DNA from 2 places in the Streptomyces sp. SCA2-17 genome. Region 1 is predicted to be linked to the other one. Evidence: riboswitches for the same ligand, from Rfam matches in the RefSeq annotation. Region 1 holds a riboswitch; the other holds the start of a gene.
What was found. Region 1 has a riboswitch for glycine ahead of gcvT (glycine cleavage system aminomethyltransferase GcvT). Riboswitches for the same ligand answer to the same signal wherever they lie in the genome.
Positions count from the first base shown of each region.

Region 2: another riboswitch for glycine. It lies ahead of gcvP (aminomethyl-transferring glycine dehydrogenase); the one in region 1 lies ahead of gcvT (glycine cleavage system aminomethyltransferase GcvT).

Region 1 covers NZ_CP117521.1:4,558,478-4,563,798, reverse strand. The annotation lists gene PS271_RS20805 (enhanced serine sensitivity protein SseB C-terminal domain-containing protein) at 31-849, opposite strand; gene PS271_RS20800 (hypothetical protein) at 1,096-1,659, shown strand; gene PS271_RS20795 (AAA family ATPase) at 1,706-2,395, opposite strand; glycine riboswitch at 2,559-2,667, shown strand; gene gcvT (glycine cleavage system aminomethyltransferase GcvT) at 2,818-3,933, shown strand; gene gcvH (glycine cleavage system protein GcvH) at 4,067-4,447, shown strand; gene glyA (serine hydroxymethyltransferase) at 4,494-5,321, shown strand, end outside.
Region 2 covers NZ_CP117521.1:596,885-602,205, forward strand. The annotation lists gene gcvP (aminomethyl-transferring glycine dehydrogenase) at 1-1,620, opposite strand, end outside; glycine riboswitch at 1,813-1,922, opposite strand; partial or broken gene PS271_RS02600 (PRC-barrel domain-containing protein) at 2,032-2,388, shown strand; gene PS271_RS02605 (DNA polymerase IV) at 2,424-4,220, opposite strand; gene PS271_RS02610 (MerR family transcriptional regulator) at 4,288-4,905, opposite strand; gene PS271_RS02615 (bifunctional nuclease family protein) at 5,111-5,321, opposite strand, start outside.

The DNA.
Region 1 (5,321 bases):
ACGAGCCCGCCGCGGCGGACAGGGGAGGAGTCACAGGTCGCGGTCGTAGAACGGGCGGATCCGCTCCCGCATCCAGTCGCCGACGGGGTCGCGCGCGACGTCGAGGAAGACCAGCTGGACGGGCCAGGGCACGGGCACGGAGCCGAGGGCCCGGCCGAGGGCCTCCAGCGCGGCGGTGCGGCTCTCCGGATCCGGCAGGTCCAGCTCGACGCCGATGAACAGCGCCGGGCCGGCGCCCTCGACGCTGGCGAGGGCGCGGCGCGCCGTCCGCACGACGCGGGCGGCGGTGAACTCCAGGCCCGCGGCGGCCAGGAAGGCCGTCGGCTCGTCCTGCCAGTCGGGCTCGAAGAGCCGCACCCGGCCGCCGGTGGCGTCGCCGTCGAGGGCGGTGCGGCCGGCCCGGCACAGCTCGGCGACGGCCGGCGGGGGCAGCGGCGCGCCCACGGAGCCCTCGGGGTTGACGACGATGCCCACCTGCGGGGGCAGGCCGCGGGCGAACTCGACGGCCGGGGCGACCGCGTACGGCATGCGCTCGCCCGCGACGCGCAGGAGCTCGCCCTCGGAGCTGAAGACGGGCACGAAGGCGGCACCGCCGAGCTCCAGCGTGGGCACGTCGAGGTCGGGGCTGTCCTGGCCGCCGCCGGCCGGAAGCGGAATCCAGACGTGGCTGCGGCCGAGCACCTCCACGATGCGCGGGCCCGCGCCGGGCACGCCCACGGAGGCGGCGAGCACCTCTTCGAGCTCGTTGGCGGGCCAGCCGGGCGCGCTGCCCGCGGGCACACCGGGCACGGGTGCGCCGCTGCCGGCGGGGGCCGGGGTCCAGCCGCCGTGCTGCCCGGGGATGCTCATCTCGTCCAACTCGTCCAACGCCGTCCAACCACCGTCTCGACAAGGCCGCACCCGCACCCTAACGGCTGAACCCCCGAAGACTCCCGCCGGCTGCCGAAATCGGCGGTGATGTCCCAGGTCAGAGGGGGCCGGGGAGGCAGTCACCCACTCCTGTCACGGCACTGACCGTGTCCCCCGGGTTGCGCAGCGCCACCACGCGTCCCACGGTGATCGAGCAGCCGCCCGACAGCCGAAGGGACCTCCAGCATGCGTGCCAACAAGCTCGCCGCATCAGCGATAGCCGTCGCCGCCTGCGGATCCGTCGCCGTGGCCGTCGCAGGGCCCTCCCTCGCCGCGGTGAACGCACCCGACCCCGACATGTCCGTCGTCGTGACCGTCCCGTCCGAGGCGCCGAAGTCGGGGGCGGCGGCCCAGCAGCAACAGCTCGACGCGGTGGGGCAGCTGGGGGAGGCGCTCACCCTGGTCTCGCGGATCGGCAAGGAAGCCCGGTCGAAGACGCCGGACGTGGCCGCGCTCAAGGACATGCAGCAGCGGCTGCGGGCGGCGACGGGGCACCTCTCGGACTCGCTGCGGCAGTCCCCGCCCACCAGGGGCCGCACGGCGACGGACCCCGTGGGCGACGTCCAGGACCTGCTGAAGAAGCTGGGGGCGGCGGTCCAGAAGCTGATCGACGCGGCGGGGAAGAACGACACGGCGGGCACCCAGGCGGCGATCGGTGAGGCCCTGGCCGTCGTGAAGGACCTCCTGGCCAGGCTCCCGCTGACGGGAGCGGGAAACGGCATGCCGCTGCCGGCACCCCTGCCGCTGTAGGCCGGGCCTTCCACGGGGGCCTTCCGCCGGGGCCCTCCCCGTAGGCCTACGTGAAGGAGATCCCCCGCAGCGCGTCCGCCGCCTCGCGGTCCAGGACCACCGCCGACGCCACCCCTTCCGGGACGGACCGGGCCGTGACCTCGGCGATCAGGCGGGCCATCGCCCGCCGGTGCCGCCCGAACGCATGCGGCGAGACGCCCCGGCCCCGCGCCGCCTGCCCGGCCAGGGCCGTGCCCGGCGGCACGTCGAGGAGCAGGAGGTGGGCCGCGGTGCCCCGGCGGCGGGCGTCGCGCGCGACCCAGCGGCGCACCCACCCCCGCTGCCCGCAGTCGTGCACGACGACGCTGGCGCCGGAGCGCAGGGCGCGCCGCAGCGCCGCGTAGTGGGCGAGCCGGGCGAACGGCCGGTAGGCGCCGTACGGGAGCCAGCCGGGCGCGTGCCGCTCCAGCCGCTCGCGGGCGTCCTGGGAGTCGACGCACCAGACGATCCCCTCCCGCGCGTCCAGCGCGGCCACGGCGCGCCGGATGAGCGTGGACTTCCCGCTCCCGGGCAGCCCGGAGACGATCAGCAGGTCCCCCGCGGGGAAGCGCAGCTCCCGGCGGCCCGCTCCGCCGCGCAGGTCCAGCACCCCGGCGCGGGGCCGGGCCGCCGCGGCCGCACCCACTGCCGGTTCTGCCGGTGCTGTTGATGCCGGTGGCTCTGTTGGTGCTGTTGGTGCTGTCGGTGCTGTTCCCATCGGTTCTGTCCTCCCCCGGCCCGGTCACTGCCCGTCACCAGCCCCTACCCACGGAACGTAAAGGCAAGGTAATCGAATTCGAGGGGCGCCAGGCAGTCCGCAACGCGCCCGTACGTGCAATGATGTGCGCGCCAACTGCGAATCCAACTGCATACCGGCCGCTCGAATCCGCGCGGGAGAGTCCCAGTCAGCACGCCACGCCGTGTTGCCCTGGGCGCCGAAGGAGCAAGTTCCTCCCTTGAATCTCTCAGGCCCCGTACCGCGCGGACGAGGCAGATCTGAAAAGCGGGCCGCATCCTGTGCGGCCCCACCCAAGGTGCAAGCCGGGCTCCCGCGTGTCGCGGCGGCTTCCGGTGAACCTCTCAGGTTCCGATGACAGATGGGGAGGACGTCCTCACTGCCATGTCCGGGAGCCCACACTCATGACCGACACCCCTCGCCGCACCGCCCTCGACGCCCTGCACCGCGAGCTCGGCGCGACGATGACCGACTTCGCCGGCTGGGACATGCCGCTGCGCTACGGCAGCGAGCGCGACGAGCACGTCGCGGTCCGCACCCGCGCGGGCCTCTTCGACCTCTCGCACATGGGCGAGATCACCGTGACCGGCCCGCAGGCCGCCGCCCTGCTGGACTACGCCCTGGTGGGCAACATAGGAGGCGTGGCGACCGGCCGCGCCCGCTACACGATGATCTGCCGTGAGGACGGCGGCATCCTCGACGACCTGATCGTCTACCGCCTCGCCGACACCACGTACATGGTCGTGGCCAACGCCTCCAACGCGCAGACCGTGCTCGACGCGCTGACCGAGCGCGCCGCCGGCTTCGACGCCGAGGTCCGCGACGACCGCGAGGCGTACGCGCTCCTCGCCGTCCAGGGGCCGGCCTCGCCGGGCATCCTGAAGTCCGTCACGGACGCCGACCTGGACGGCCTGAAGTACTACGCGGGCCTGCCGGGCACCGTCGCGGGCGTGCCGGCCCTCATCGCCCGCACCGGCTACACGGGCGAGGACGGCTTCGAGCTGTTCGTCGCCCCCGGCGACGCCGAGAAGCTGTGGAAGGCCCTCACGGAGGCGGGCGCGGACGCCGGCCTCGTGCCGTGCGGCCTCTCCTGCCGCGACACGCTGCGCCTGGAGGCGGGCATGCCGCTGTACGGGCACGAGCTGACGACCGCGACCACCCCGTTCGACGCGGGCCTGGGGCGGGTCGTGAAGTTCGAGAAGGAGGGCGACTTCGTGGGCCGCGCGGCGCTCCAGGCGGCCGCGGAGCGCGCCGAGGCGCAGCCGCCGCGCAAGCTCGTCGGGCTGATCGCCGAGGGCCGCCGCGTGCCGCGCGCCGGCTTCGCGGTGGTGGCCGGCGGCGAGGTCGTCGGCGAGGTCACCTCGGGCGCCCCCTCCCCCACGCTCGGCAAGCCGATCGCGATCGCATACGTGGACGCGGCGCACGCCGCGCCCGGTACGGCGGGCGTGGGCGTGGACATCCGCGGCAGCCACGAGCCGTACGAGGTCGTCGCCCTGCCCTTCTACAAGCGGCAGCGCTGACCGTCCCCGCCGACGGCAGCACTGATCGTCCGGAGGCGTTCCCGGGCCCGCCCGGAGATCATCCGGACCGCTCCGTTCTCACCTGTCAAGACCCGTTGCACAAGCACTCACGCGCATCCAGGAGAATCTAGCCATGAGCAACCCCCAGCAGCTGCGCTACAGCAAGGAGCACGAGTGGCTGTCGGCCGTCGACGCGGACGGCGTGGCCACGGTCGGCATCACCGAGTTCGCCGCGAACGCGCTCGGTGACGTCGTCTACGCCCAGCTCCCGGCCGTCGGTGACACCGTCACCGCGGGCGAGACCTGTGGCGAGCTGGAGTCGACCAAGTCGGTCAGTGACCTGTACTCCCCGGTGACCGGTGAGGTCACCGAGGCCAACCAGGACGTCGTGGACGACCCCGCGCTGGTGAACTCCGCCCCCTTCGAGGGCGGCTGGCTGTTCAAGGTGAAGATCACGGACGAGCCGGCGGACCTCCTCTCCGCCGACGAGTACGTCGCCCTCACCGCAGGCTGACCTCGCCCTCACCTCCTCCTCCGCCCAGGAAGTCCAGGAAGAACTCATGTCGCTTCTGAACAGCTCCCTCCATGAGCTCGACCCCGACGTCGCCGCCGCTGTCGACGCCGAACTCCACCGCCAGCAGTCCACCCTCGAGATGATCGCGTCGGAGAACTTCGCTCCGGTCGCGGTCATGGAGGCCCAGGGCTCGGTCCTCACCAACAAGTACGCCGAGGGCTACCCCGGCCGCCGCTACTACGGTGGCTGCGAGCACGTCGATGTCGTCGAGCAGATCGCCATCGACCGGATCAAGGCGCTCTTCGGTGCCGAGCACGCGAACGTCCAGCCGCACTCCGGTGCGCAGGCCAACGCCGCCGCGATGTTCGCGCTGATCAAGCCGGGCGACACCATCCTGGGTCTGAACCTCGCCCACGGCGGGCACCTGACCCACGGCATGAAGATCAACTTCTCCGGCAAGCTCTACAACGTGGTCGCCTACCACGTCGACGAGCAGACCAACCTGGTCGACATGGAGGAGGTCGAGCGCCTCGCCAAGGAGCACCGCCCGAAGCTGATCGTCGCCGGCTGGTCCGCGTACCCGCGCCAGCTGGACTTCGCGGCCTTCCGCCGGATCGCCGACGAGGTCGGCGCGTACCTGATGGTCGACATGGCCCACTTCGCGGGCCTCGTCGCCGCGGGTCTGCACCCCTCCCCGGTGCCGCACGCGCACGTCGTGACGACCACCACGCACAAGACCCTCGGCGGTCCGCGCGGCGGTGTGATCCTCTCCACTGCCGAGCTGGCCAAGAAGATCAACTCCGCTGTCTTCCCCGGTCAGCAGGGTGGTCCGCTGGAGCACGTGATCGCCGCGAAGGCCGTCTCCTTCAAGGTC
Region 2 (5,321 bases), 4.0 Mb from region 1:
GATCGGGGCGAAGGGGTGCAGCGCGCCGAACTCGGGCCAGGTGACCGGCTCCATCTCGGTCGTGGCGTTGAGCTTCATGGTGCAGGAGCCGAGCGGGATCATGCCGCGGTCCAGGGCGTAGTCCCGGTCGGCGAGGCGGCGCAGGTAGCGCAGCATGGCCGTCTCGGAGCGGTGCTCGTGGAAGACCGGGTGCGTGAGGTAGTCGCCGGTGCGCAGCAGGGCCTCGGGGAGCGCCTCGGCGGCCACCGCGTCGAGCGCCTCGACGTCGCCCGCCACGCCGAACGCGGCCCAGACGGAGGCCAGGTGGGCGCGGGTGGTGGTCTCGTCGCAGGCGATGCCCACGTGGTCGGCATCGGTCAGGCGCAGGTTGACGCCGCGCTCGCGGGCGGCCTCGACGACCTCGGCGGCCCGGCCGGGGACGCGCGCGGTCAGGGTGTCGAAGTACGTGCCGTGGACGAGCTCGACACCGCCGGCGCGCAGGCCCTCGGCGAGGATCGCGGCGTAGCGGTGGGTGCGGCGGGCGATGGCGGCCAGGCCCTCGGGGCCGTGGTAGACCGCGTACATGCCGGCCATGACGGCGAGGAGCACCTGCGCGGTACAGATGTTGCTGGTGGCCTTCTCGCGGCGGATGTGCTGCTCGCGGGTCTGCAGGGCCAGGCGGTAGGCCTTGTTGCCGTCGGCGTCGACGGAGACGCCGACGAGGCGGCCGGGGAGGCTGCGGGCGAACTGCTCGCGCACCGCCATGAAGCCGGCGTGCGGGCCGCCGAAGCCCATGGGCACGCCGAAGCGCTGGGTGGTGCCGACCGCGATGTCCGCGCCGAGCTCGCCGGGGGGCGTCAGCAGGGTCAGGGCCAGCAGGTCGGCCGCGACGGTGACGACCGCGCCGAGCTCGTGCGCGCGCTCGATGACGGGGCGCAGGTCGCGCACGGCGCCCGAGGCGCCGGGGTACTGGAGCAGGACGCCGAAGACGCCGCGCTCGGCGATCTCGTCAGGGATGCCCGCGCTCAGGTCCGCGACGACGACCTCGACGCCGGTCGGCTCGGCGCGGGTCTCGATCACGGCGACGGTCTGCGGGAGGGTGTCGGCGTCGACGAGGAAGACGCCCTTCTTGACCTTGCCGACGCGGCGGGAGAGGGACATGGCCTCGGCGGCGGCGGTGCCCTCGTCGAGAAGGGAGGCGCCGGAGGTGGGCAGCCCGGTCAGGTCGGCGACGACGGTCTGGAAGTTGAGCAGGGCCTCCAGGCGGCCCTGGGAGATCTCCGGCTGGTACGGCGTGTAGGCCGTGTACCAGGCGGGGTTCTCCATGACGTTGCGCAGGATCACCGGCGGGGTGAACGTGCCGTGGTAGCCGAGGCCGATCATCGGGGCGAGGACCTCGTTGCGGCCGGCCAGGGTGCGCAGCTCGGCGAGGACCTCGGCCTCGCTGCGGGCCTCGGGCAGGGCCAGGGCGCCCACGCTCCTGATCACTTCCGGCACGGCGGCGGCGGTGAGCTCGTCCAGCGAACCGAAGCCGACCTGGGCGAGCATCTTCGCCTGGGCCTCGCCGTCGGGGCCTATGTGGCGGCGCTCGAAGGGCGTGTCCCGCTCCAGGTCGGAAAGGGCGATGCGGTGGGCAGTCATCTGCGGAGGCCTCCTGGTCGTTGCGACCTGCGAGGGGTACCACGGCGCGGGTACCCGGACGGCCTCCCCCTCTGTCATCTCAACCTGAGAGCTTCACCGGTCCGCGGCGCGCGCGGGCCGGCTTTCACCGTCGGTGAGGGAGGGCTTCGGCGCGCTGTCGCTGACCGGGCCCGCCCTGCTTTCCAGAGTGACCTCATCCGTGCGGTACGGGTGCCTGAGAGATTCCGGGGAGGATTTGCTCCTTCGGCGCCTCCGTCGACCCCGCTGGGCGGGCTTGCGGAGGACTCTCCCGCACGGATTCTGCGGCCACTCGCCAGCCTACCAGCGCAACTTTCCCGTGGGTTCTCCCGAGTGGCCGCTTCCCGCTTTGTGTTTTTGGGTGGGAGAAGGCGCCGATCCTGGGAGGAAACCGTGCAGAGCGACATCGATCCCCGGAGCCTGATCGGCTGGAAGGTCTTCGACCGGGACGGGACGAAGGTCGGCACGGTGGACGAGGTCTACCTGGACGACGCGACCGGCGAGCCGCTGTGGGCGGCGGTACGGACCGGCTTCTTCCGGCGGGACGCGTTCGTGCCCCTGGCCACGAGCGAGGTGGCCGGGCAGTCCTTGCGCACCGCGTACGACCGGGGGCTGATCAGGGACGCCCCCGACTTCGGCGTGGGCCGCCACCTCTCCCCCGAACAGGAACTCCAGCTCTACCACCACTACCACCTCCCGATCCCGGGCGAGCCCCCGGCTCCGCCCGCGGGCCCGCCCTCACCCCCGGGCCACGGCCCACCCCGGAACCCGGGCCCCAGGCCGTCTCAACCTCCCGAGCCGCCCCGGCCCCCCGAAACGGGACCGGCTGCACACTCCGGCCCGGGCACGGACGAGGGACCGGCTCCCGCCCCGGGCCAGACTCCCCCCGAGCCACCTCGATCCCCAGAAACCGGCCCGGTCACGGACCCGGGGCCGGCTCCCGGTACGGGGCAGGCTTCGGCTTCTGGGCCGGCCTCGGCGCCCGCTTCGGCATGCGGACTCGGATCAGCTCCGCTTGCCGGATTCCGTACGGCTCCGGAGCCCGGGCCCGGGCCCGAGCCGGTCGCGGGTTCCGGGGCTCCTTCCGGGCCCGGGCCAAGCCCGGACGCCGGACCGGCTTCCGGGGCGGGGTCCGGCTCCGGGACCGGAGCGGCTCCGGCGCCCCCGGCCGGGGTCTCATCGGGACCCGGCGCCGCCTGAGCCGCGTCCGTGCCCGCATCCCCGCCCGGCAGGGCACCCCGTACGAGAGGGAGCGGCTCCCCCGGCTCCAGGTCCGGGTCGTCGACCGGGAAGGTCCGTACCCGGCCCGGCTCCGACCAGGGCGTTTCGAAGCGGACCGTCACCCGGCCGACCCCGCTGCCCTGCACCCACCCCGCCCCGTACTCGGCATGCCGCACGTCCAGGCCCGGGAGCCAGCGCCGCGGCCTGACCACCGCGGCCGCGTCCTCCTGAGCCTCTTCGACGGCCCGCGACGCCTCCGCCGCCGCGGCAGCCGCGCCCGCCGCCTCGCTCGCGGCCTGCGCGAACAGGTCCTCCTGCGTGTAGTCGGCGAGGCCGCTGACGCCGACGCCGAGCAGCCGGACACCGGTCGTGGTGTCGACGCCGTCGAGCAGCCGGGCCGCCGCCTCCCGGACCACCGCGGGGTCGTCCGTCGGGCCGCGCAGGGTCTCGGAGCGGGTCAGCGTGGAGAAGTCGTAGCTGCGCACCTTGATCACGACGGTGCGCCCGGACCGGCCGGCCGCGCGCAGCCGCTGGACGCAGCGGTCGGCGAGCCGCGCGATCTCCAGCTGCACCCGCGTCCGGTCGGTCAGGTCCTCCTCGAAGGTGTCCTCCACGGAGACGGACTTGGCATCCCGCTCGGCGACGACGGGGCGGTCGTCATGGCCGGTGGCCATGGCGTACAACCCCGCGCCGTGGGCCTTGCCCAGGAGCCGCACCAGCTCCGCCTCGCCCGCCTCCGCGGTCTCCGCGACGGTGGTGATGCCCGCCCGGCGCAGCGTCTCGGCGGTGGCGGGGCCGACGCCGGGGATGGCGCGCACGGACATGGGCCACAGCCGCTCCAGCTCGGTGCCCGGCTCTATGAGCAGCAGCCCGTCGGGCTTGGCCTCCTCGGAGGCGATCTTCGCGAGCATCTTGGAGGCGGCGAGCCCGACCGACCCGCTCAGCCCCGTCGCCGTACGGATGTCATGGCGCAGGCGCTCACCGACGGCCCGGACGGCCGCCGGAGTGGGCTCGACGCCGCCGGCCTCCAGATCCACGAACGCCTCGTCGAGGCTGAGCGGCTCCACCAGCGGCGACAGCGCGCGCAGCAGGCCCATGACGACCTCGCTGATGTCCCGGTAGAGCGAGAACCGCGGGGTGAGGTAGGCGGCATTGGGGCACAGCCTGCGGGCCTGCGCCGTGGCCATCGCGGAGCGGACGCCGAAGACCCGCGCCTCGTACGACGCGGTGGCCACCACGCCGCGCGGCCCGATCCCGCCCACGACCACGGGTTTCCCGCGCAGGCTGGGCTTGGCCGCCTGCTCGGCCGAAGCGTAGAAAGCATCCATGTCGAGATGCAGGATGGTCGGCGCGCCTCTCACGACACCGATGCTCCCTCACACCACTGACAATCGCACTCACGTGCGACGCGAGCGGCGGGGCCGCAGGTCAGCCGACGCGGTTGCGGCGGCGCGCCAGCTCGTCCGCGGGATTGGGGCGGACGAGCGTCTCTCCGGTGTCCACACGCTCGCCGTGCAGCTGGGACAGCGCGCTCTCGACGTCGCGCCAGACGACGCCCACGGCGATCCCGAAGACGCCCTGCCCGCCCTGGAGGAGATCGACGACCTCGTCGGGCGAGGTGCACTCGTAGACCGTCGCGCCGTCGCTCATGAGCGTCATCCGCGGCAGGTCGGCCGCGCCGCGCGAGCGCAGGTGCTGGACGGCCGTGCGGATGTTCTGCAGCGAGACCCCCGTGTCCAGGAGCCGCTTCACGATCTTGAGGACGACCACGTCCCGGAAGCTGTAGAGCCGCTGGTTGCCCGAGCCGTGCGCGGGCCGCACGCTCGGCTCGACCAGGCCCGTGCGCGCCCAGTAGTCGAGCTGGCGGTAGGTGATGCCGGCCGCGGCGCACGCCGTCGGCCCTCGATAGCCGATGAGATCGGCCTCCGGCCCGCGCGGGGCGGTGACCGCCGCTGCCGGGCTCGCATGACGGGGGGCCTGTTCGACCGCTCCCCCGAACAGCGGATACGGACTGCCGACCGCCGTCCCGTCGCCCATGCTTCTCACGCCGACCTCCGTCCTTGACCTGCCCTCCCGACGGTAGGCAGTCACCAGGGGTGCGTCAACGATCGCCACACTCGGCACGCCGAGTGATAATCACCCAGAGAGTGGTTTTGCGTGCCCCTGCGCCGGGAATGGCTAATCGAATGCGCCGCGGCGGAGCGCCGCGAGCCGCTCCGGCCGGGTCACCGGCCACCGGCGCCGGGCCGGCTCACTGGCTGCTGCTGCCGAAGTCTTCCGGCGAGATCTGGTCGAGGAACTCGCGGAACTTCTCGACCTCGTCCTCCTGCTCGTCCGGGATCGCGATCCCGGCGTCGTCCAGCACACCGTCGCTGCCGTAGATCGGCGTGCCGGTGCGCAGCGCCAGCGCTATGGCGTCGGACGGCCGGGCGCTGACCTCCACGCCGCTGGCGAAGACGAGC